DNA from 3 places in the Paenibacillus sp. J22R98 genome. Region 3 is predicted to be linked to each of the others. Evidence: riboswitches for the same ligand, from Rfam matches in the RefSeq annotation. Region 3 holds a riboswitch; each other region holds the start of a gene.
The links. Region 3 has a riboswitch for cobalamin ahead of AC50Y3_RS15100 (DUF4430 domain-containing protein). Riboswitches for the same ligand answer to the same signal wherever they lie in the genome.

Region 1 (8,024 bases), on a different contig from region 3:
GCATCAGGAATGGCTTTCGCTTATGAAGCTTATCGGAAGCGAGTCCGAGCGGGAAACGAACGAGCATCTGCGTGAAGCCGTAGCTGCCAAGCACGATGCCGATCAGTACATCGGCGTACCCGCTGCTTTTCATGAATGGTGGAAGGATCGGGACATAGACATAAAGCGTGGACCAATACAATAAAGTGACAACGATGAAAATAACATGGTCGGAGCGCGTAGTAGGTATAAGTGCAGCCTTAGCTTCAGCGGACAACGAAAATTCACTCCCTTTAAAAGTTGCATTAATCTCCTAACTTTATCCTACCAGTGTGTGGACGGGCAATGCTTTTTACAAAATGCTGTTTTCAAAGAAACTATTTGATGGTTAAAATCGTAATATGTTATAGGAAGTTTAACTAGAAAACGAACGACGAAACCGATACTGTACGAGTAGGAAGGAGAAGGAAATGGAGAAACCAGAAATTACACCTACACCTAATAAACGGTGGGCGAGAGAGATAAGGGACTGGATTCTCACGTTAGGCGTGGCGATGGTAGCCGCGCTGCTGATTCAGAACTACGCATTTGCCCAAACGGAAGTAAGAAATATTTCGATGCAAAAAACTTTAGTTGAAGGTCAACGGCTAATCGAGGACAAAATCAGCTACAGGTTCGAATCGCCGCATCGGGGGGACATTGTCATCATCAACGGACCCGAAAGTGACAAGCGACTCATTAAACGCGTGATCGGCTTGCCGGGAGATGTTCTAAACATAACCGGAGACGGCCATGTGATTCTTAATGATAAACAATTGGATGAGCCGTACATAAAAGGCCTCACCTTCTCAAACGGGCTGGGAATGCCCTACACCGTTCCGTCTAACACCGTATTCGTAATGGGCGATAATCGAGAAAACAGTCAAGACAGCCGCGTATTAGGCCCTATCGCCTTATCCAGCGTGGAAGGCCGAGCAGTATTCCGTCTATGGCCGCTGAATAAGTTCGGCGGGTTGGATTAACCGTGCCTTTTACATTTGCACATCCGCTCTTTGCGGTTCCGCTACGACGAATAAAGCCAACATGGGTAAGCGTTACGGGACTTATCCTGGGAAGCATGTCGCCTGATATGGAGTATTTTGTAGCCATGGAGCCCTACGAGAGTATTGGACATTCAATAGTAGGTTTTCTGGTTCAAGGTTTGCCCTTATGTTTAGCCTTCGCATTCGTGTTTCATCTCATGATCAAGCCGGTGCTGCCGAAGTTTCTACCGTCGTTCGGGAGAATGGACCAGTTTGTCAAAAGCATGTGCGTGGACTGGAAGTTAGATTCGATGCGCGCGTGGATTGTGTTTCTCATTTCCTTATTCATTGGTTATTGGACCCATATGTTTGTGGATGCTTGGACGCATGAAGGCGGTATTTTTGTCAAGACGTTCTCGTTCCTGCGCGAATATCATAACGGAGAGCCATTATATGCACAGTTGCAGATTGACTTCTCGTTGGTGGGGCTGTTTATACCGGGACTGATGCTCTTGTATCGATACTTTCGCTTCTTAGGCATGACACGGTCAACGGTTAAAGAAAAGCTCGCAGCTCCAAGCACGAAAATTGCCTTATGGTTAGTGATGCTCGCCACGACAATGATTACTTACAAGTTCAAAACGATGGTTATCCACAGGCATGATTTCGTCAGTCTCGTTGTTGTGGCACCATTGTCTTCGTTATTATTCGGATTCTATGTGGCTTCACTGCTCTATTGGGCCGTGAAGAAGCAGAAATTGTGGCATGCGCTCGTGTCACTTGCACTAATCGTTGCGGCTATTCTTGCGCTCAGAGTCGGTTCCAACCTAAGAGACACTTTATTCACAGACGGTATCCCTTATAAGTTTATTCATCCGCCTAAGGGAGTCTTTGATCCGCTCTGGAATGGATTTCTATGGTGCTGGAGTGCCGCGCTGCTGCTATCATGTCGGATTTTGATAAGAAGCCAGCATGTGGTCAAAGATGCATTCCAGTTGAAACAATAAGATTAAGCATGCATGAACGGGCTCGAATTGGGGAATTCTACCATCGCCTAGACTATGGAGGTGGAAGAATGAGACCATTAATTATTCTATTGATGACTTGTATGATGTTGCTCTGTGCCGTAACCCCTGTTTCTGCGGAACCGCCGTACGCAAAGTGGGGCAGACTCGCGATGAAAGAAACGATGCACCGCTATCATGCCGAAATCGTGGATTATAAGCATGTCGGGCGCAAAGTGGAGGAAGCGGGCATGATGACAGAAACGTTTCGCATGCTGCTGAACAAAGGCTCCCGCAAGTTCGAAGTGACCGTTCGCATTTGGTTTGAGCAGCATAGCGAGAAAGTCGTTCGTATTCAATTTATGGAAGACGGGAAAGTGGATGGCTTGCCTGCTTTTTCATCCATGATTTGAATCCAAGGACTGACTTCTTACGTATGACTCACTATACCGATTGGGAGGGATTTCGATGATAGTAACGACTACGCCTACGATTGAAGGACATCCGATTCAGCAATACCTTGGTGTTGTAACCGGGGAAGCGATTATGGGTGCAAACATAATGCGTGATTTGTTTGCCAGCATTACCGATATTGTCGGAGGACGCTCAGGTGCTTACGAGACGAAGCTGAAGGAAGCGCGTGACGTTGCTTTTAGTGAAATGCAGAGTCAAGCTGCAAGGCTTGGCGCAAATGCACTTGTCGGCATCGATATCGATTATGAGGTCGTACGTGAAGGTATGCTTATGGTTGCAGTAAGCGGGACAGCGGTACGCATTTAACGAAATGGATGGAAGGAGCAGCGTTCGCGGGAAGTAGCGGAAGCTGCTCTTTCTTATGTCGTTCTCTGGATGGACATTGGGCCTGCCAGAGGAGTAGAATGCAGGTATAGGTTTGAATATTATGCGTTAAGGAGCGATTGCAGGAAATGGGAGAAATAACAGCAAGTGAACTGGAAACCCGATTGCGGGAAGGCGAGAAATTGAGCGTGATCGACGTTCGGGAACCTGATGAGTGGGAATCCGGTCACATTAAAGAAGCGGTGAGCATCCCGCTCTCCGTCTTCATCGAACGACTAGGGGAATTGAATGATTTCGAGGAACCGCTGTATATGGTTTGCAGAAGCGGCAATCGCAGCGGCAAAGCTTGTGATTATTTGGCTGCGCAAGGGTATGAGGTCGTTAATGTGCTCGGCGGTATGCTGAGCTGGCCCGGTGAAGTGGCTACCGGGGAATAGCGTATGGATCAAGAGAGCACTTTCGCGCTTGCTGCGCGAAGGTGCTTTTTTTGTTTATATCATGAGTCGAACAACCCTGCCATATAGTGGAGAGTAGGACAGCTAGTTTGTTTGATTTAGGAGGTTCCTTATGCAGCAGCAACACGGAGACCAAGCGCTTGATTTGCGAATACACGGCATGAGCTGCACAGCCTGTGCAACCCGTATCGAACGGGCTGTAGGCAAGCTGGCAGGCGTATCCGGTGTATCCGTTCATTATGCGGCCAAATCAGCTTACATCACCTTCTCACCGGAACAAACGACACCGACATCCATTATAGAACGAATCGGACAGCTTGGATTTCATGCTTTCCTCTACGGGAAGGATGGTGACGGCACATCTGAACTCGACTCGCTTAAGGTGCGCGTCTTCGTAGCGGTGCTCTTCACGATCCCGCTGCTATGGACGATGGTGCATCATTATGCATGGCTGGAAGCCATTCCGGTTCCGTTGATTATTCAAGAGCCGCTGCTTCAGTTTGTGCTTGCAGCAATCGTGCAGTTCTTTATCGGGATGCCGTTTTACATTGGGGCATTCTACGCCCTTCGAGAACGAACGGCGAATATGGATGTACTCGTTGCGATTGGGACTACGGCTGCGTTCGCGTACAGTTATATCTCCATGATGACCGGGGGAGCGTTATATTTTGAAACGTCTGCGGTGGTCATAACCGCCGTGCTGCTCGGCAAGCTGCTGGAGGCGTCCGCATCGGAGCGGGTTATGAAGGAAAGCGACAGCTATGCCGCGCTCCAAACCAATGAAGCGATCGTCATTCGCGGTGGCAGCAGGGAGAAAACTTCTCTCGCCAAAGTGAGGATCGGAGATCACCTTATTGCAGCGGTTAACGAACCTCTCCCTGCTGATGGCATCATCGTCGAAGGACATTCGACGATGGATGAATCATTCCTAACAGGCGAGAGCGCACTTGTTGTGCGGTCTGCCGGCGATCAAGTGTACGCGGGTACAATTGTTCGCGGACAAGAGCTGCGAATTCGAGTCACGGCGACAGGGCCGGATACGATGTTAAGCCGGATTGCGGCGTTGACGCGCCAAGCTCAAGCGACGAAGTCCTCGATCGGGAGAAGGGTAGATCGGTTATCGGCTATTTTTGTACCTGTCATGATGCTGCTCTCTATAGCTACCTTGCTTCTCTGGCTAATTTGGCTTGAGCCGGGCAATTGGGGGAAGGCGTCGCTTCACGCGCTGGCTGTGCTTCTGGCTGCCTGTCCGTGCGCACTTGGCTTGGCAGCGCCGATTTCACTCGTATTGGCTACCGGTAAGCTTGCTCGCCGCGGCATTGTAATGAAGGAAGCCGGCGCGCTGGAGCGTCTGGCTCAATTAGATACAATCGTGCTGGATAAGACGGGGACGTTAACCGAAGGCAAACCTGCGTTAACGGAAGTATCCGCATTGTCCGGTTCACCAAGTGCGCTGCTGCGCTTAGCGGCATCGGCTGAGGCAGATTCGCAGCATCCTTTCGCATCAGCAATAAAGGCGGCCGCTAAGAGGGCTGGGTTAGTCATTCCGGAATCAACGGCATATCATTCGTTCCCTGGTAAGGGGATTGAGGCTGTCGTGGAGAGTAAGCGGGTTGAAATCGGAAATGCAGGTTTTGCCGCTGAGCGGAACTGGACGATGAACAGGGTTTTGTTAAGCTTCGTCAATCGTAAAGAAGAACTCGGGGAGACGGTCATTTATGCCGCGATAGACGGGGAGTGCGCAGGTGCGTTTGCCTTCACGGATCAAGTAAAGCGCTCCTCGACAGATGCGGTGACCGCGCTGGCAGCCGAGGGGATTCGGATTCTACTTGCCACTGGCGATCATCCGTCAGCAGCTATGAACGTAGCCAGGATCACGGGCATTGCAAAGGAAGATGTTCATGCCTCCATGCTGCCGGAGCACAAGGCGGAGCTCATTCGGGAGCTGCAAGCGGAAGATAGAGTCATCGCAATGGCCGGTGACGGCTGGAACGATGCTCCTGCACTTGCGGCCGCAGACGTCGGCATCGCGATGGGCGGCGGTACGGAAGCAGCGCTTCATGCCGGGCATATGACACTGCTTCGTTCGCGTCTGACAGGCATCTATGAGGCGTTTCAAATCAGTAGGCTGACGGTACGCAATATCCGTCAGAATCTAGGTTTTGCGCTGTTATATAACTCCATTGTGATCCCATTTGCAGCAGTGGGCGGCATAGAGCCGTGGATGGCCGGAACAGCTATGGCACTCAGCTCGGTCTCGGTCGTATTTAATGCATTGCGTTTAAACGGCCAAATGAATCGATTTCTTCGGAAACGAGGCCAAATATAGACATCTTAAATAGGTGATGGTATATTTACTCAAGCACAATTTCATAGTTTAGGAACAGGTGCTAAGCGTATGCCGTCGATTCAAGCATTTGAAGAATCGCGCAAGCTTAGCTTAAAAGGGAAGACCGGTGCAATACCGGCACGGACCCGCCACTGTAAGAAGCGTCGATATTGGATGGAGGTATGCTCGTCCATCTGCGGTCGACAATGCATCAATACGAAGTCACTGAACGATGGGATCGTTTGGGAAGACGTTGATGACAGAAGCTTCAAGTCAGGATACCTGCCTGTTCAGAATGAACGCTACCTACGAGGACTTAGGGAGGTGTTGGAGATGGGCAGTTTTGTATTGCCCGCTGATGTTCTAAGGAACGTAAGCATTTCTGACGCTCAAGTCGGAAATGCTTTTTTTGTGTCATTTTAGAATGACAGCCGTTTCTTCTTGTACGCAATTATAGAATAGGGAGAGTATGAATCAAATGAAATCAAAATTAATGCCATTAACTAAAATCGCATTACTAATAACCATGGCCGCGCTGCTGTTGATTACAGCTGCTTGCGGTTCGAAGGAAAATAACGGAACTCAAGCTGCCACTGAGAGTAATACCGCCAACTCGGCTGATCAGAATCAAACTACAAATAATGCGGCACAACATTCGGTATATCCGCTGACGTTGAAGGATGTAACGGGTACGGAGCTCACGTTCCAGTCGGCACCCGCGCGTATTGTTTCGCTGCTGCCTAGTGAGACGGAAATCGTCTATGCTGTAGATGCAGGGCCCTCTCTGGTTGCGGTAGATAATTACTCCAACTATCCGAAGGAAGCGGAGAGTCTGCCGAAGATCGGCGACATGGACGCCGATATTGAGAAAATCGTTTCGCTTAAACCAGACCTTGTGCTCGCCTCCTATACAATGGGAAAAGCCGTTGTCGATAAACTTCGTTCGCTTCAAATTCCGGTATTTGCAACAGATCCTAAGACGTATGATGCAGTCATGGAGAAGGTGAAGCAGATCGGTGAAATTTTGGATAAGAACGATCAAGCCGCACAGGTTACGGCTCATATGGAGCAAGTTAGAGAACAGGTTATTAATGCCGTTAAAGATGCTCCGAAACGGAATGTGTACTTGGAATTCGCACCGGGCTGGACAGTCGGTAAAGGAGAGTTTCTGGATGAACTCATTACTCTCGCCGGCGGTGTTAACATTGCAAGCGAGCAGGGCTGGTACGAGATTGATCCCGAGTCAGTCGTGAAATCGAATCCGGATCAGATTATCTATGCTTCCATGACGCTTGCCGAAGGTGAGAAGAATCCAATCCTAACCGGGATTGAGACTAGACCGGGCTGGGCAACGATTAATGCCGTTAAGAATAAGCAAGTATTTGAAGTTGATCAGGATCCGTTGACCCGTGTCGGACCTCGACTAGCCGATGGGCTGCTGGAGGTAGCGAAGAAGCTGCATCCGGATCTGTTCAAGTAAGATGAGAAAAAAGCTGTATGTTTATGGAGGAGCAGCGATGCTCCTTCTTGCTGTATCCGTCGTCGTCAGTTTGTCTATCGGCTCATCCAGATTGCCGTTGCTGAGCGTTTGGGGAATTCTGATTCATCAACTGCCATGGATGGAAGATCCGAGTGGTCTCTATGATGCAAGCGATATTGCAATTGTGACTCAGCTGAGATTATCCAGAGTCGTATTGGCCATGCTTGTCGGATCTTGTTTGGCGCTTGCCGGTTCCGGGTTTCAAGGTGTGCTTCGAAATCCACTGGCCGATCCGTTTACCCTTGGTGTCGCAACAGGGTGCTCGGTAGGCGCGGCGTTTATGATCGTATTTGGTTATCAGACGGTAATCGGTTTATGGACTGTCCCGCTAGTCGCGTTCACAACAGGAATAATTACACTCATTATTGTATTTGCACTCTCGCGAGCAAGAGGTGCGATTAACGTCGAGACGCTAATCTTGTCCGGTGTAATCGTTCAAGCGTTCCTTGGCGCTTTCGTGACGTTCATGGTTTCGATGTCTCAAGGCGTTATTAACGAAGCCTTATTCTGGCTAATGGGCAGTCTTAGCGCACGGAGCTGGGAGCATGTCCGGTTGATCGTACCGTTTCTCATTGTCGGGCTGCCGGTGATGATTCGTTACGGGCAGCATCTCAATTTATTCGTGCTGGGTGAGCGACATGCCGCGCATTTAGGTGTAAATGTTGAGCGTACGAAGCTGATCGTTCTTATCGTTTCTACTTTATTGACGGCTGTTGCGGTTTCGATTGCCGGTGTAGTAGGATTCGTAGGGCTAGTTGTGCCTCATCTCCTGCGCCTCCTTGTCGGTCCTGATTATCGCTTGATTATTCCGCTGTCTGCCGTAGGTGGTGCAATTTATCTCCTATGGGCGGATACGCTCGCTCGGACTGCACTCAGCCCGAAAGAAATTTCGCTTGG
Region 2 (8,024 bases), on a different contig from region 3:
GTTGGAATCGACGGAATGGTTACTGCTTTTGTCGTATAGGCAATGTAGTCCGTAAAATGTTTCGTCTTCACGATCAAATCATTGCCGCTGTCGTAGGCGTACTCGTCTTTCCCGCTAGCTAGTCCCTCGGCATCGCTTGCGTATCTCTGAATCACATGTGGTGTTCTGTTCTCGATATAGGCAGTTTGGTTGCCTTTCAAGCCTGCAAAGGTCAATGTCATGTACGAATCGAACTCGACTCTTCCGACTCCACCGCCAATCGTTATCGCTTCGTTCAGTCGATCTAGCGATGAGCCACTTGGAATTAAGGTTTGTACGCGGCTAACCAGCACGGAATCCGATTTGTTCTTAGAGGTTAACAGCTCCAAAGAAGATCCATCACCGCTAATGAATTGCGACCCTTGCGGTATGCTGAACGTTAAGTTCCCCTTCTTCGCCTCGATGGCAGGCAAATCAGTGGCGAGCGGCAAGTTTAACATCACTAACGACTGATTTTGTTCCGGAATCGTGATAGCAATCTGTTTCCGCGAATCCGAATCGGAGATGCCGATGATATAGGGACGATCATCAGATGGAATTGTAATGGATGCTTGATCTCCGCTTGGCAGAGGCAATTCAATCGGCGGTATTCCGCTTCTCACTTCCAGCGGTATTGTCGTATGTACGACTGCAGGTGCGCTGTCAGGTACGAATTTCGATACGGATACGGTATAGCTTCCTGCAGCCAACCCGTCAAATCGCGCCGTGCCTTCAGCACCGGTCGTTTGCGTGGTGATCGTTTCACCATCGCGGACGATTTCGACATTTACGCCTTCCGCCTGTACCGGGACTAGCTTAAACGTGCTGTAATCCATGCCTAACTTGTAAACTCGGATTTCGAATGTATGGTTTTCATAGAGCGATGTTCCTGATTCAGGCAGTACCTGGATCGTGTCTATCGGAACGGTATCGTAATTCTTGTAATAGAACAGAAGGTTATCCGAAGGTTTCAATTGAAGTTGATCGATTGCACCGTCCGACGATGTCAACCATTCATTGCCGCGATGGATCGCGAAATCCCAACTGCCGTAGTCGCCATTATAATGGTCGTACGCAATCTGTTCGATTTCTAGTGCGAGCATGCCCCAATTCGATGAGATCTTCAGTTCAAGTCCGCTCGCGTCCGACAATGATTTTAACGCCTCTAGAGGGGTAGCTGCAGTTACCGTCCCTTCGGAGAACGATTGATTTCGCTCCGGCCCTTCCACACGGATCTTCACAGGCGCAGCGGCAATGGGCTCAAGACCAGGCAGTGTGCCGCTGAAATCGTATAACCGCTCACCATGTCCTTCTAAGAATAGCTTATAAGCATCGAGCGCTTGCAGTGCTTGTTCCGTGGCCATTCCATTCGATACTGGCATATCTGCCGTATGCGTGAACGTACCATCTTCCATTCGGAATTGCATGAGCTTGTCGAGCAGCGTAATTCCATTCTTCATATAGTCTGGGCCGGTTGGATCGATGCCGTGGGCAGTCAAGCCGATAATCGCCTGCGATACACTCTCGCTGGAATCGACGGTGCTTTCCCAAGGCATACCTTTTCCATAAGTAACGACATACCCGCCTTGAGGCGATTGATTCGCGGAAAGCCAGTTTGTAAGATCTGCAAGCAAATCCATACTCACTACAGTTGCATTGTCTGCGTAGGGTGCAAGGCCGATTAATGCCATCGCTGTTAGATCCGGATCGCTATTGCTGCCGACGCTGAGCGAGAATCCCCCATCCTCATTTTGACGAGAGGCAATGACGTCGACTAGAGCTTCTCTGGTCCACTTCGCTGTTGTTGGTATCTGGTAGTGTCCAGTATCCAGCGCAATCAATCCGAATATTGGACCATTAATGCCTTGGTTTGTCATATTGTCACTATTATAAAGTTTCTCAATTAAATCAATGCCCGAGATATCTGTTGCATCTTGTCCAGCAGCCGTTAACACCATAATCGTGCGTTCTAATTCAGTAACGCGATCGAATTCACCTTGGCTATATTTAACGCGATTAACTAAAGATTGAACGAAGGTATCGGGTATCTTTTTACCCGCCTTTGTCAATCCGATCGCCCCCCAATCGGTACCGACTCCCGTTGCGTCACTCTGGAAATAACTCGATGCAGCTTCAATTGTGGCTTCGAGATCGAACGCTGCCGCAGCTCGCGCGGACTTTACCGGACCGAGGCCGGCAGTGATTGACAATACCAGCATCATGGATGTAACGATAATAGCTAATGACTTCAACAGTTTGGAACGCATGGTCTCGCCTACTTTCTTAGTCTCTATTAATCAATCAATCAATCGTTCTATCCTTCTATCTCTTTAAAGCAGTTTTGCAGCAATGAGCATGCGGTACAGCATTTCTGCGATATCAGCCCTTTTCACAGCAACGGTTGGTTCTATGGTGAGTACATTCTGAGACAGAATGTTTTCGCGGAAGCTGAATGCCAGCGCAGATCTCGCCCACTCCGCCACTTTCGGGTAATCGCCGAATTGGGCCAACATATCTCTCGTTTCCGAAACGCTAAGTGATATATCCATTCCGCATAACTTGGCCGCGTTCGCGATCATTACAGCAGCTTCCTGCTTGGATATTGTACGACTCGGCGAGAAGAGACCAATTGACGTTCCGTTCACAATGCCGTACTTGTAAGCTGTGCCTACAGCACCGGCATACCAGCTTGTAACCGGGACATCCTTGAAAACCTGCGTCGCTTTCGGTGCGAGACCCAGACCTTTTGTCACAAGTCCGGCGAATTCTGCTCGTGTCATCGTTTGATTCGGCGCAAATGCAGAATCATTAACGCCATTAACAATACCTCTGGAAGCAAGTGCTTCGATCGCAGTCTTGTTCGCGTGTGTACGGATATCGGAAAAGGTTTTTCCGGGATCAACGACTGGCATGGGTGTAATATCTTTATGTTTATTCGGCAACCCAACACCAGCCTGATGATCGGAGGACAGTAACGGAACAACATCACTCATTCTGTACAAACTTGGCTTACCCGCTGCTGCTCTCTGATAATTAACGAGTCCGTACAGTGCCTGTTCTGTCGACATCCCCGTTACTCCACTTCCGTCTGCTGTGTGCCCGAATCCTTGTCCCTTCGTATAGTAAGTCAACAATTGATCCAGAATGGTTTTACCGTTCTTGACGAATCGACTATCATCGATCGGAATCCCGAGTTCACATAGCGCCATGAGCACTTGCACGGTGCTCTCAGCATTTCTCACGCCTAGACTTGCATAACCGCCGTAGTCTTCTTGGATGCGGGAAAGGGTTTGAACCGCCATCTCCGTTGCAGCCTTTACGTCAGGTTGATTCAGATACTTAGCTAAAGCTTGGATGGCCATGCCCGTTATGTCAGGGTCAGCAGTCGTTCCGGTGAGCGCGAACCCCCCATCCTCCAATTGCCGCGACAGAATTTCATCAATATACATCCCTCTGGTCGCGTGCGTACTTGCTGCTTCGTTGAAGGGAATCTCGTAATTGCCGCTATCCAGCGCGAGAAGTGCAAATATCGGACCGTTAATCCCTTGCCAGATCGTCTTGTCAAAATCGCCTAAAGGCATGAGCAAATTGTAGCCGGCAACATTCGCAGGATCTGCGCCGATTGCCCTGAGTGCCAGAATGATACGAGAATACTCGGTATATTTCTTATCGCTAAGATTACCTTTGGTTGCCGTAACAGCTTGTACGACATGGCTATAATAATTGTCATAATAGCTTTGCGGTACTTTGTAGCCGGACCGTGCGAGCCCGATAATGGCCCACTCGCCGCCAACGGAGCCCACCTGTGGATCTTTTACCACAGTCAGCATGTATTCGGCCGTTTCCTCGACTACACGGTCTACATGCTTCAAGCTCGTTTCCTTGATGCTACTAGGAACGGCGCCGATCGGATCGTTAGCCGCATTCGCCGCCAGAGGCAAAGCAGCAAATAACAGCAATACCGTCAGGCAGATAGAGATAATACGATTACACATCTTGCCTTTCACACGCTCACTCCTCAACTTTTGGTCCACAGCAGCCTGCGAAATGCCAAACAAAAAAGCCCCAGATTCGTTAAGAATCAAGGGCAGCCGGCGTCATCTATAAATAAGGACAACAAAAAAAAGCACCGCCTCCATCTTCCGTAGAGTCTGTGAAATCAAATCAAGGCAGGTCTCCTGGCTATGCGTCAACGCTTCTCTATACCTTCCCGGCTTGTGGGCCAGTGGCAAATCCTAGATCGGCTCTTCATTTACAGTGGCGGGACCGCGCCGGATTTTCACCGGACTTCCCTATTAAGCAGCGCTTATCAACTAAGCGTGCACCTTGACTCGTTCTATTCGATTGCTATTCATACTATAGAATAATGATGCTTTTGTCTATCATCTATTGGATCGCTAGCGAACCGCCCCATAGTAAAAAGCTATACCCTGGCATAGTATTTAAGTGTTTTCCGATAGCGCACTCCCCGCTCTATAATGAGCTCATCACACAGTGCAGGGAGAGATTCACATTGCAAACATCACTTATTGGCTATCCTAGAGTCGGATCATTACGAGAACTTAAATTCGCATCCGAAAAATATTTCAAAGGCGATCTTACAATTCATGAGCTTCATCAGACAGGCGTCGAACTTAGAGCCAACCACTGGAAAAGACAGCAAGTGCACGGTATTGACTTCATTCCGTCTAACGACTTCTCTTTCTATGACGGCCTGCTCGATACGGCTTGCTTGTTCAACATCATTCCGGATTGCTACCAAGAACTGGGACTCAGCCCATTAGAAACTTATTTTGCTATGGCAAGAGGTTATCAAGGGGCACAAGGTGACGTTAAAGCGCTGGCCATGAAAAAATGGTTCAACACAAACTATCACTACATGGTTCCCATCGTCGATGATTCCACAAGTATTCAACTGGCGGGCACGAAGCTGTTCGATGAGTTCTTAGAGGCTAAACAGCTCCATATCGCAACGAAACCGGTATTGATCGGTGCCTTCACGTTGCTCAAGCTTGCCAAATATACCGGCGTCAAGCAAGCGAACGACTTCATTCAAGAAACAGCTGCGGCTTACGCTGACGTACTGAATAAGCTAAATGAGCTGGGGGCCGAGTGGGTTCAAGTGGATGAGCCTGCGCTTGTGACAGATCTGACGCAAGAGGATCTTGCTCTCTTCACAAAGCTGTATACCCAAATTCTATCCGCTAAAGGCAATGTTAAAGTTCTTGTTCAAACGTACTTCGGCGACGTGCGAGATTGTTATCAAGCACTTCAAGCTCTCCCATTCGATGGCATCGGAATCGATTTTGTCGAAGGGAAACAATCGCTCGAGCTCGTGCGCCAAAACGGATTCTCGGCTGATAAAGTCCTGTTCGCCGGTGTCGTTAACGGTAAGAATATTTGGAAAAACAACTACAAAAACACGCTGGCAATCGTGCAAGAGTTGAACGGGCTAGCGAAGCAGCTGGTGCTTAGCTCCTCTTGTTCGCTTCTACATGTCCCTTATTCCTTGCAGAACGAAACAAAGTTGTCAGTCAATAACAAACGCTACTTCTCATTCGCGGAGGAGAAGCTTCAGGAATTTGCGGACCTTAAAACGATCTTGAAACACGCGAATCCGTATGCCTCCGACCTTTACCTGCAAAACGAAGAGCTCTTCAACGACACCCGTTTCGCAAGTAACGAGGCTGTACAAGCAAGAACGTCAACGCTAACGGATGCAGACTTCACGAGACTGCCGGCCTTCACAGAACGCGAAGCGCTTCAGAATAGTAAGTTCAAGCTGCCGCCGCTTCCGACAACGACGATCGGATCGTTCCCGCAGACAGCCGAAGTTAGAGCAAACCGGTTCTCCTTCAAGAAAGGTGCCATTACCGAGGAGCAATACAAACAGTTCAATTTCGATAAAATTGCGGAATGCATTGCCCTTCAAGAAGAAATTGGCTTGGACGTACTGGTACATGGCGAATATGAGCGCAACGATATGGTCGAATACTTCGGCGAGAGCTTGGACGGCTTTATTTTCACAGAGAATGCTTGGGTGCAGTCCTACGGTACAAGATGCGTAAAACCTCCGATCGTCTGGGGAGATATTAGCCGCTCCAAACCAATGACTGTTGAGTACTCGGCTTATGCGAAGAGCTTAACCGTCAAACCGGTAAAAGGCATGCTGACCGGTCCGGTCACCATTCTCAACTGGTCCTTCCCTCGTGAAGATATTAGCTTGAAAGACAGTGCGCTCCAGATCGCGCTTGCAATCCGAGACGAAGTGCTGGACTTGGAAGCGAATCATATCGAGATTATCCAAATCGACGAAGCTGCATTGAGAGAAAAGCTGCCGCTGCGGAAATCCGATTGGCAAGCCGAATATCTGAGCTGGGCCATCCCTGCTTTCCGATTGGTGCACAGCGGCGTACAGGCCGACACGCAAATCCACACGCATATGTGCTACAGCCAATTCAGCGATATTATTCGTGATATCGATGCAATGGATGCCGATGTCATTACGTTCGAAGCATCCCGATCGGATCTTGCCATAATCGATGCCATCAACGATTGCGGCTTCCAAACAGAGGTCGGTCCAGGGGTTTATGATATCCACTCCCCTCGTATACCAAGCGTAGATGAACTCAAGCAAGGCTTGAGTCGCATGTTAGACAAAATCGATGCTGCCAAACTGTGGGTCAATCCTGATTGCGGATTGAAGACGCGCGGTGTGACCGAAACATGGGAAAGTCTGCGTCACTTGGTTCAAGCTGCGAAAGAAGTCAGAGCTACTTTATAATGCAGACAAGAAAAGGATGAACTCAATTGAGTTCATCCTTTTGACTTAGAATCGCGTATCCAAAATCCGTGATGATGCTTTCGAGCTTCCCAACATAATCGGTGGCTAATTGACTCAGATTGGCTTTCCTATTCGTAATATAGCCGATTTGCATCTTCTCTACTGTTCGCAGACGCACCGATTTAATATTTTCCCCGTTCAAATCCTCATTGAGAACACCGGAGCTGATCGTATAACCATTCAAACCAATAAGGAGATTAAATAATGTCGCGCGATCACTCACCATAATTTTCTTCTTGTATGACCTCGTGCTTAATATCTCTTCCGAGAAGTGGAACGAATTGTACTCCCCTTGCTCGAAGGCGAGACAAGGGAACTCGTCCAAATCCTCAATATCCAGCATCGTCTTATCGGCCAGCGGATGCTCGGAGCTAATAAAGACATGCGGTTCTGCTACGAACAACGGATGGAATCGGAGTCCGCTTTCTTTCAGGATTTTCTCAATGACCTTCCGGTTGAAGTCGCTCAGATACAGGATGCCGATCTCGCTGCGCATATTGCGTACGTCTTCGATAATTTCATAGGTCCTGGTTTCACGCAACGTACATTCATATTCGTTGGTATTCAGATCCTTCAAGAGGCTTACGAACGCTTGGACGGCAAAAGCATAATGCTGCGTGGAAATAGAGCATAGCTTCTTCGTTGGTTTCTTATCCATGTAGCGCTGCTCAAGCAGCTCTGCTTGCTCCACAACTTGCCGGGCGTAGGATAAAAATTCAGCACCTTCATTGGAAAGCGCAATTCCCTTGGATGTACGCAAGAAAATGTCTAAACCGATCTCCTGCTCCAATTCTTTAACTGCACTGGATAAGCTGGGCTGCGAGATAAACAGTTGTTTGGCCGCTTCACTAATGGAGCCGCAACTGACTATAGCCAGGATGTACTTTAATTGCTGCAACGTCATTCGTATCCGTCCTTAAAGTGATAGTTAAACACATAATATAGGTACCTCTTTGTTTTGTCTATTAAACTCTGCATTCAAATCCTAAATAGTTCCAGATGAAGTGACTTTCTCGAACAATTACAAAAGGCGTCCTCCCTGTGTAGATACATAGGGAAAGACGCCTTAAATCATTGGCGGGACCGCGCCGGTGTTGCACCAGTGGTTTACAATGCCTTCGTCATGAAAATACTGTAAGGGTCTAGTACATAATCAGCGAAT
Region 3 (8,024 bases):
GGATACACGAAATCCGGGAAGCCCGGCGTGTCCATAAGCTTAGTTGTGTTCGTCTCGTCGACGAAGAGGCTGCCGGCACCGCCCACGACGATTAATTTGGTGCTCGGCGTTGCTTTAAGGGCTTGCACCAACGCTCTGCCGGCGTCGATGTACAGATGTTCCTCGCCATCCGGCGCTTTATACGTATTTACTACGACGTCGAAGGATACCAGATCGGACCCTGTGAGGGCGAAAATGTCTTTCTCTAACACGCTAACGTTCGTGTCGGTGATTCTCGCAGCATTTCTTACGATAGCCGTAACTTCATGGCCGCGATCCGTTGCTTCTTTCAAAATAAGACTTCCGGCCTTGCCTGTGGCGCCGATGATGGCGATTTTCATGGGTAATTCCTCCGCTTTCTCACGAATAGTAGTTGTGTTTTGCTGTATAGTCCAATATTATAGGGATAATTCGATTTTCGGTAGTAGGCACATTTATATAACCTAGTCACATAAATAGGACCATGAGAGCGGAGGGGGTTTTACAATGGCCCGGACCTTATTCGAGGGAAGCATCCCCGAGGAACAAATTGAGGTTTGCCCGGTAACGGAGACGCAGAACGTGATTGCGGGCAAATGGAAAATTATTATGTTGTGGCATCTGAGAGAGACAAGGCGCTTCGGAGAGCTGCAGCGTCTGGTACCCGGCATTTCCAAAGGCATTCTGACCAACCAGCTCAGGGAGCTCGAGAAAGATCAGATGATTCACAGAAAAGTGTATCAGGAGGTCCCTCCCAAAGTGGAGTATTCCCTGACGGAAGCAGGGAAAAGCTTCATTCCGATTCTGGAGAGCATGGGCGAGTGGGGCAAGAAATACACCAAAGGGAAGAGAAGAGGCGACGGCATATGAGCAAAGAGATGATTGTTGCTGCTGAACGAGGCGATACGTCGAAGGTAGCTCGGCTGCTAAGCGAAGGAGCGAACCTCAATGAGCAGGATGGCAGAGGAAGAACGGCGATAATGGCCGCGACGCATGCGAACAAGCCGGATGTGGTCCGATTATTGATTGAAGCCGGGGCGGATATAAACCTGCAAGACAATATGCGCGATAATCCCTTCCTCTATGCGGGCGCCGAAGGGCTGCTCGAGATTCTTAAGCTCCTGATTGCAGCTGGTGCCGATACCAAGCTGACCAATCGATATGGCGGAATTGCACTCATTCCTGCTTCAGAGAAAGGCCATGTGGAGAATGTAAGAGTACTGCTTACGACGACGGATTCGAATGTCAACCACATCAACAATCTCGGCTGGACTGCGCTGCTGGAAGTGGTCATTCTGACAAACGGCGGGCCGAAGTACCAGCAGATTGCGAGACTGCTCCTCGATCACGGAGCTGACGTAAATATCGCCGACCGCGACGGGATTACGCCGCTGCAGCACGCTAGAAATAACCATCGTTTTAAGGAAATTGAACAGATGCTGCTGCAGGCGGGAGCGCGTTAATCGTTACGATACGATCGTGATGGCGCGCAAAGTACCTCTAGGACCAATGGTCTTAGAGGTTTTTCTTTTGCAAAAGCAACCGAAATTCGGCTCGCCACCTTGCGTGGTGTGATATGATAATGGGCAGGCATGACCGACCGGAAGAAGTAATCCCACAGTGAAATCAAGGTGATAGATACGATGAATCGAAAAACAATCGGTATGTTCGCTCACGTGGATGCAGGCAAAACCACATTAGCCGAGCAGCTGCTGTACCATACGCATAGCATTCGGGAGCGCGGCAGAGTCGATCATAAGGATGCCTATCTCGACAGCCACGACATCGAACGGGCAAGAGGAATCACGGTGTTCGCAGACCAAGCGATCATGACCTACAAGGGCGCCACCTACTACCTAATCGATACGCCGGGGCATGTCGATTTCTCGCCGGAGATGGAGCGGGCGGTTCAGGTAATGGACGCTGCGATCCTCGTCATCAGCGCGGTTGAAGGCATTCAGGGCCATACAGAAACGGTGTGGCAGCTGCTTCATAAGCATCGCATTCCGACGTTCTTGTTTATTAACAAAACCGATCGGGTCGGCGCAGATGTAGATCGCGTCTTCGAGGAGATTCGCATGCATCTGACGCCGGATGCGTGTAGGATCACGGGGCATTTCGCGGAAGACGGCCAAGTCGGAGAATCCCTGCTGGAGTGGATGGCGGAGCGGGATGAAACGTTATTGGACACGTTCCTGGCCGGTTCGGAGGACAATGGATTCTGGCTGCGAACGCTGCAGGATCAGATAGGCAGCCACCGCCTTTTTCCATGTGCAAGCGGATCGGCCTTGCAGGACACAGGCGTTATCGAATTTCTGGATCAACTGCATCAGCTGACTACAGTGAATTATGATGAGCAAGCGCCTTTCGGGGGACGTGTCTATAAAATCCGTCATGACCCTAACGGCGTGCGATTAACTTACATCAAGGCCTTGAGCGGTACGCTGAAGGTGCGCGATGAGCTCTGTTATGGGAATGGAGAAGATCAGATTTGCGAGAAAGTGACGCGGCTCCTTCTTATTAGCGGGAGCAAGTCGCAAGCGGTCGACCAGATTTCGGCAGGTGATTTGTTTGCGGTGACCGGACTTTCAAGCGCCGAGGCGGGGCAAGGCTTGGGCATCTACTCGGATAAGCTGGTCTATGATATGGTACCTACGCTTACGGCAAAGGTGATTTTCGCGGCAGAGTCGTTGAATGTGAAGGATGTGCTCAAAGCCTTCCAGGTGCTGAATGCCGAGGATCCGTCCTTGAATGTCATCTGGGAGGAAAGCTTGCAGGAGATCCACATTCATGTGATGGGGCTCATCCAGCTTGAAGTGCTGGAGCAGCTCGTTAAGGAACGATTCCAATTCGCCGTCTCCTTCGGCAGTCCGGAGATTCTGTATAAAGAGACGATTACGTCGACCGTGAACGGATATGGCCATTTCGAGCCGCTCAAGCATTACGCCGAAGTGCATTTGCGCCTGGAGCCGGGGGAGCGGGGCAGCGGATTGACGTTTATGAACGAATGTCATGCGAACGATCTAAGCATCGGCAATCAAAATCTCGTGAAAACCCATCTCTATGAGCGCGACCACCATGGACTGTTAACAGGCATGCCGCTCACCGATTTACGGGTGACGCTGCTGACGGGCGCCGGCCATAATGAGCATACGCACGGCGGGGATTTTCGCGAGGCGACCTTCCGTGCCCTTAGGCAAGGTTTGGAGAAGGCGGAGAACATCCTGCTTGAGCCTTATTACGAGTATAAAATCAAAGTGGAAATCGACTACATGGGCCGCGTGTTATCCGATATTCAGCGGGCTTCGGGCGTGTTCGAGCCGCCTGTGACAACAGCTGCGCATGCGGTCATAACGGGCAGAGTGCCCGTCGCTACTTTCATGGATTACAGCACGGAACTGGCTTCTTTTACGCATGGCAGAGGGATTGCGCACTTCGTCTTCGGCGGTTATGATCGTTGTCATAATGAACAAGCGGTCATCGAGCGGAAGAATTACCGCAAGGATGCGGACCCGCTGTACAGCTCGTCATCGATATTTTGCGCGAAGGGGCATGGGTATACGGTCGCTTGGGATGAAGCAGAAGCGAAGATGCATTTATTATAAGCGGCTAGATGGCTTAAGCTTGATTAGGGGAGGGACTTCAACGTGGCAAAAGCATTAACCAAAGCGATTCCGGTGGGTGCTACCGTTTTTCCGATTATATTTGCGATCAGCATCGTTCACTTATTGAACGATACGATGCAATCCACCGTAACGGCGCTGTTTCCGATCTTGCGCGACTCGCTGCATTTAAGCTATAAACAGATCGGGTTTATCGCCTTCGCGATGAACATTACAGCCGCGGTTATCCAGCCAATGGTCGGCATGTACGCGGATAAGCGCCCGCGGCCTTATATATTGCCGATCGGAGTGTGCTTTACGCTGGTGGGCGTTGTTGCGCTCGCATTAGCTCCTGAGTATGCGTATATTGTGCTTGCGGTTATGATGATTGGTATCGGGTCGGCTATCTTTCATCCCGAATCTTCGCGCGTAGCCTATATGGCTGCAGGCGGTCAAAGAGGGCTGGCACAATCGATCTTCCAGGTTGGCGGCAATATTGGCGGTGCGCTTGGACCGATTATGAGTGCCGCGATCTTCGTGCCGCTCGGACAAATCAGCGTCTTGTGGTTCTCCATCGCGGCAATCGCAGCCATTCTGATTCAGAGCTATGTCGCGCGTTGGTACAGGGATAATGCACCGCAATTACGTCCCGCAGGAGCCAAGTCGAAAGCGGCATCGAGCGTGAAGAAAGCTGCTGCCTCGAGAATTGGATTATCGCAAAAACAAATTACGTGGGCCATCGTTATCCTTGTTTTTCTGGTGGTATCGAAGCATATTTATATGTCCAGCTTGAGCAGCTATTATAGCTTTTATCTCATGGATACGTTCGGGGTTTCCGTGCAGCATGCGCAGTTATTTCTATTTGCATTTCTGGCCGCAGCTGCGGCAGGGACATTCTTTGGCGGACCGCTTGCCGACCGCTACGGCCGGAAAAATATCATTTGGTTCTCGATTCTGGGTACGGCGCCGTTCTCACTCCTGCTGCCGTATTGCGACTTATTTTGGACCTGTGTGATGTGTATCTGTGCGGGCTTCGTGCTGTCATCGGCGTTCTCCATCATTGTCGTGTTCGCGCAGGAGCTGCTGCCCGGCAAAGTGGGTCTCGTGTCCGGATTGTTCTTCGGGCTGGCGTTTGGTATCGGTGGCTTGGGGTCGGCCGTTCTTGGCTGGATTGCCGATGCTACGAGCATCGAATATATGATGAAGCTATGCGCGTACTTGCCGCTGCTCGGCATTCTCGCGATCTTCCTGCCGAAGGACGAGAAGCTGCATGCCTAATGGCATTACGTCGACATACTGATTACAGGGAGGAGGGCGCCTATTGCGGCGTCCTTTTCGCTAATTTCGTAAGGGGCAGCTACATATTCCGCATGCGTATGGGCATTGTAATGGGAGCAAATTTCTTAGTATCCGGTTAAAATCCGACATTTGTTGGTACTCCTCCCTCGGAAGCCTTATGATGAGACAAGGTGAATGAGACTATACTTTCGTCCATAATCATTCTCGAGTGGTGACACAGAAAGCAGGTTTACACGGAATGGCAGACAATAAACGACAACAGTTTCGTTTCAGCGAAGCACCGATATGGGAGCTGCAGCGCAACTATTATGAAGAAGAAGGCATGAAGGCTTGGAACAATGACCAAGTCCCGCAATATATATCGAGTAATCCGATGATGGCTACTTCTTACGCGGAGATGATATTCGGTTTTCTTCAAGACCGGGCCGGCACAGGGGATCTTACTGAACCGGTTACGATCATTGAACTAGGTGCGGGTGCGGGTCGCCTCGCATTTCACACCCTGCATAAACTGTGCGAGCTGCGCGATTATGCCGGTATTGAGCTGCCGCCTTTCCGGTACGTGATGACCGACCTGGCAGCGAAGAACGTACTGGCTTGGCAGAACCATCCCGCTATGCAGCCGTTCATTCAAGAGGGCGTGCTGGACTTCGCAAGGTTTGACGCGGTACAGGATACTGAGGTGCATCTGGCTGTAGCGCAAACTACGATACGTCCGGGTGACCTGAAGCAGCCGCTGCTGATCGTCGCGAATTATTTCTTCGATGTCATCCCGCAAGAGTTGATTTATGTCAGCGATGGCGAGGTCTATGAGTGCGATATCAGTGTCGAGTTTCCGGATAATCTCAAAGAGCTTACAACGTCAGAAACCATCAAACATATGAAGCTGAATTACGTGAATCGCCCGGCTCCGGAGTACCAAGCAGAAACGTACCCGTATCACGATCTGATCCGGATGTACGTGAAGGAGCTTGATGATTCATATATCCTGTTCCCGGTAGCCGGTCTGACCTGCTTGGATCGGCTCCAACGGCTGTCACAGGCAGGGTTTCTGCTGATCACGGCGGATAAAGGCGATCACCGGCTGGAGCACTGGGACCTTGCGGAGCCGCCGGAATTCTTTCATCACGGCAGCTTCTCGTTAACGGCAAACTATCATGCGATTCAACATGTGCTGGAGCAGCGAGGCGCATTGTCGCTCTTTACGAAGGAGCATCATTATAACGCGATTAATGTCGGCTGTATTCTCATGCTGGAATCGCCAACGCGGTATGCCAATACGAGATTGGCTTTTCGGCGGTTTGTTGATCGCTTTGGACCGGACGAGTTCTTCAGCTTGAAGGAGTGGGTCGATCCGCATTTGGGCACGATGGGGCTGCAGCAAATTTTGGCTTTCTGGCGGCTCGGCGGATACGACGCGGAGTTCTTTATCCAGAGCACGAAACGGATTTCGGCTCTGCTGCCTGAGGCAGGCGAAGAAGAACTGATGGATATTCAAAATGGCATACACATCATGTGGTCGTCATTCTATGTGATGGAGCAGCGTTATGATTTGGCGCTTGATGCCGGGTTGTTGCTGTTCGAGATGGAGTTCTACGATGACGCGAAGGAGTTCCTGAGCTTATCGATTGAGACCGATGAAGAGGAGTCTGTCCCGACTGTCTTATTCTGTCTGGCTATATGCAGCTATGAACTGGGAGATAAGGAAGCGGCGATGACCTACTTGCGCGAGGCGCTCGTTCTGGAGCCGGAGCATGAGGATGCCTTGGCGCTGTTGCAAGCTCTGACAGCAGAAGAGTAAGTCGAGTTGAAAGTAGAAGGGCAGCCCTTGCGGTTGCCCTTTTGTTTGGCTTGATGGACAAAAGCATGGATCTTCTATAGTATGAATAGCAATTGAATAGAACAATCAAGGTGCACGCTTAGTAGATAGGCGCTGCTTAATAGGGAAGTCCGGTGAGAATCCGGCGCGGTCCCGCCACTGTAAATGAAGAGCTGATCTAGGATTTGCCACTGGCCCCCACGAGCCGGGAAGGTATAGAGAAGCGTTGACGCATAGCCAGGAGACCTGCCTTGATTGGATTTCACAGACTCTACGGATGATGGAGGCGGTGCTTTTTTGTTGTCTTTATTTGTAGTTGACGACGCCGGCTGCCCCTTGATTCTTATGAATCAGGGGCTTTTTGTTGTTCCGAACAGAGAAGGAGACGCATGGACATGAAGTCAATCAGGACTAAATTTATAGCGGCAGCCATCGTTGCAGTCGTCCTCATTATTGCTTTTTATAGCAGGGGGCCTACTTCCACCAAGACGAGTGAGTCTAATACCGTGCAAACAGCGGCGGAAGTGACGGATCAGACTACGGAGGAGTCGCCCGTGCTTGCACCGCCGGCATCTACCGCCGAATCCGAGCCTGCAACAGGACCTTCTGCGAACCTGTCAGAGCCAGCTTCGACAGGGGGGAAGCCGCCCGCGATCTCCGAAGAGACCGCACAAGAATCGGAGGAGCCGGCTGCTTCCGAGGAAGGAATAGAAACGTCGCCTAAGACCGAACAATCGGTGAAGCCTTCTAAGCCAAACACCTCCTCAACCGCATCCCAGGCGAAGCCGTCTACGCCTGCAAAAGGAACAGCCAAACCTCCTTCAACGGACACGAAGGCTCCTGCAATAAAGCCGGATGCAGGGAAGGATCCGTATTTGACCGACCCCGTCACGGAAGGGAAGCCGGCACCGGTCGAGCCGCAGGAAGCTGAAGTTTCCGATAAGGTGATGACAGCTTATCTCTCCGTGAACTGTGCCGCGATATTGGATCATATGGATCAATTGGATGACGAGAAGGTGGAGCTTGTACCGAAGGACGGTGTGATTTTCAAGTCGCAGAAAGTGACTTTCTATGAAGGGGAGTCCGTCTTTAACGTGCTGCAGCGTGAAATGAGGAAGAACAAGATACCGATGGAATTCGAGAATGCCCCGATGTACAACTCCGCTTATATCGAAGGGATCAATAACCTGTACGAATTCGACTGCGGGGAGTTATCGGGGTGGATGTATAAGGTGAATGAGTGGTTCCCGAATTATGGCGCAAGCCGGTATCAGTTGAAGCAGGGC

Region 1: linked by a shared signal. The riboswitch ahead of AC50Y3_RS12875 (ABC transporter substrate-binding protein) and the one ahead of AC50Y3_RS15100 (DUF4430 domain-containing protein) in region 3 are both predicted to bind cobalamin.
Region 2: linked by a shared signal. The riboswitch ahead of AC50Y3_RS16160 (S-layer homology domain-containing protein) and the one ahead of AC50Y3_RS15100 (DUF4430 domain-containing protein) in region 3 are both predicted to bind cobalamin.

The regions. Positions count from the first base shown of each region.
Region 1 covers NZ_JBXENW010000003.1:573,565-581,588, forward strand. Annotated here, with positions in the region: gene AC50Y3_RS12840 (MFS transporter) at 1-256, opposite strand, end outside; gene lepB (signal peptidase I) at 450-1,001, shown strand; gene AC50Y3_RS12850 (DUF4184 family protein) at 1,004-2,008, shown strand; gene AC50Y3_RS12855 (DUF3889 domain-containing protein) at 2,077-2,418, shown strand; gene AC50Y3_RS12860 (heavy metal-binding domain-containing protein) at 2,474-2,785, shown strand; gene AC50Y3_RS12865 (rhodanese-like domain-containing protein) at 2,932-3,240, shown strand; gene AC50Y3_RS12870 (heavy metal translocating P-type ATPase) at 3,371-5,587, shown strand; cobalamin riboswitch at 5,627-5,891, shown strand; gene AC50Y3_RS12875 (ABC transporter substrate-binding protein) at 6,066-7,067, shown strand; gene AC50Y3_RS12880 (FecCD family ABC transporter permease) at 7,069-8,024, shown strand, end outside.
Region 2 covers NZ_JBXENW010000005.1:138,333-146,356, forward strand. Annotated here, with positions in the region: gene AC50Y3_RS16155 (S-layer homology domain-containing protein) at 1-2,285, opposite strand, end outside; gene AC50Y3_RS16160 (S-layer homology domain-containing protein) at 2,349-4,025, opposite strand; cobalamin riboswitch at 4,170-4,362, opposite strand; gene metE (5-methyltetrahydropteroyltriglutamate--homocysteine S-methyltransferase) at 4,532-6,802, shown strand; gene AC50Y3_RS16170 (LysR family transcriptional regulator) at 6,825-7,766, opposite strand; gene AC50Y3_RS16175 (GNAT family N-acetyltransferase) at 7,970-8,024, opposite strand, start outside.
Region 3 covers NZ_JBXENW010000004.1:403,252-411,275, reverse strand. Annotated here, with positions in the region: gene AC50Y3_RS15130 (NAD(P)-dependent oxidoreductase) at 1-380, opposite strand, end outside; gene AC50Y3_RS15125 (winged helix-turn-helix transcriptional regulator) at 526-888, shown strand; gene AC50Y3_RS15120 (ankyrin repeat domain-containing protein) at 885-1,481, shown strand; gene AC50Y3_RS15115 (GTP-binding protein) at 1,662-3,623, shown strand; gene AC50Y3_RS15110 (MFS transporter) at 3,666-4,898, shown strand; gene AC50Y3_RS15105 (tetratricopeptide repeat protein) at 5,158-6,720, shown strand; cobalamin riboswitch at 6,812-7,006, shown strand; gene AC50Y3_RS15100 (DUF4430 domain-containing protein) at 7,134-8,024, shown strand, end outside.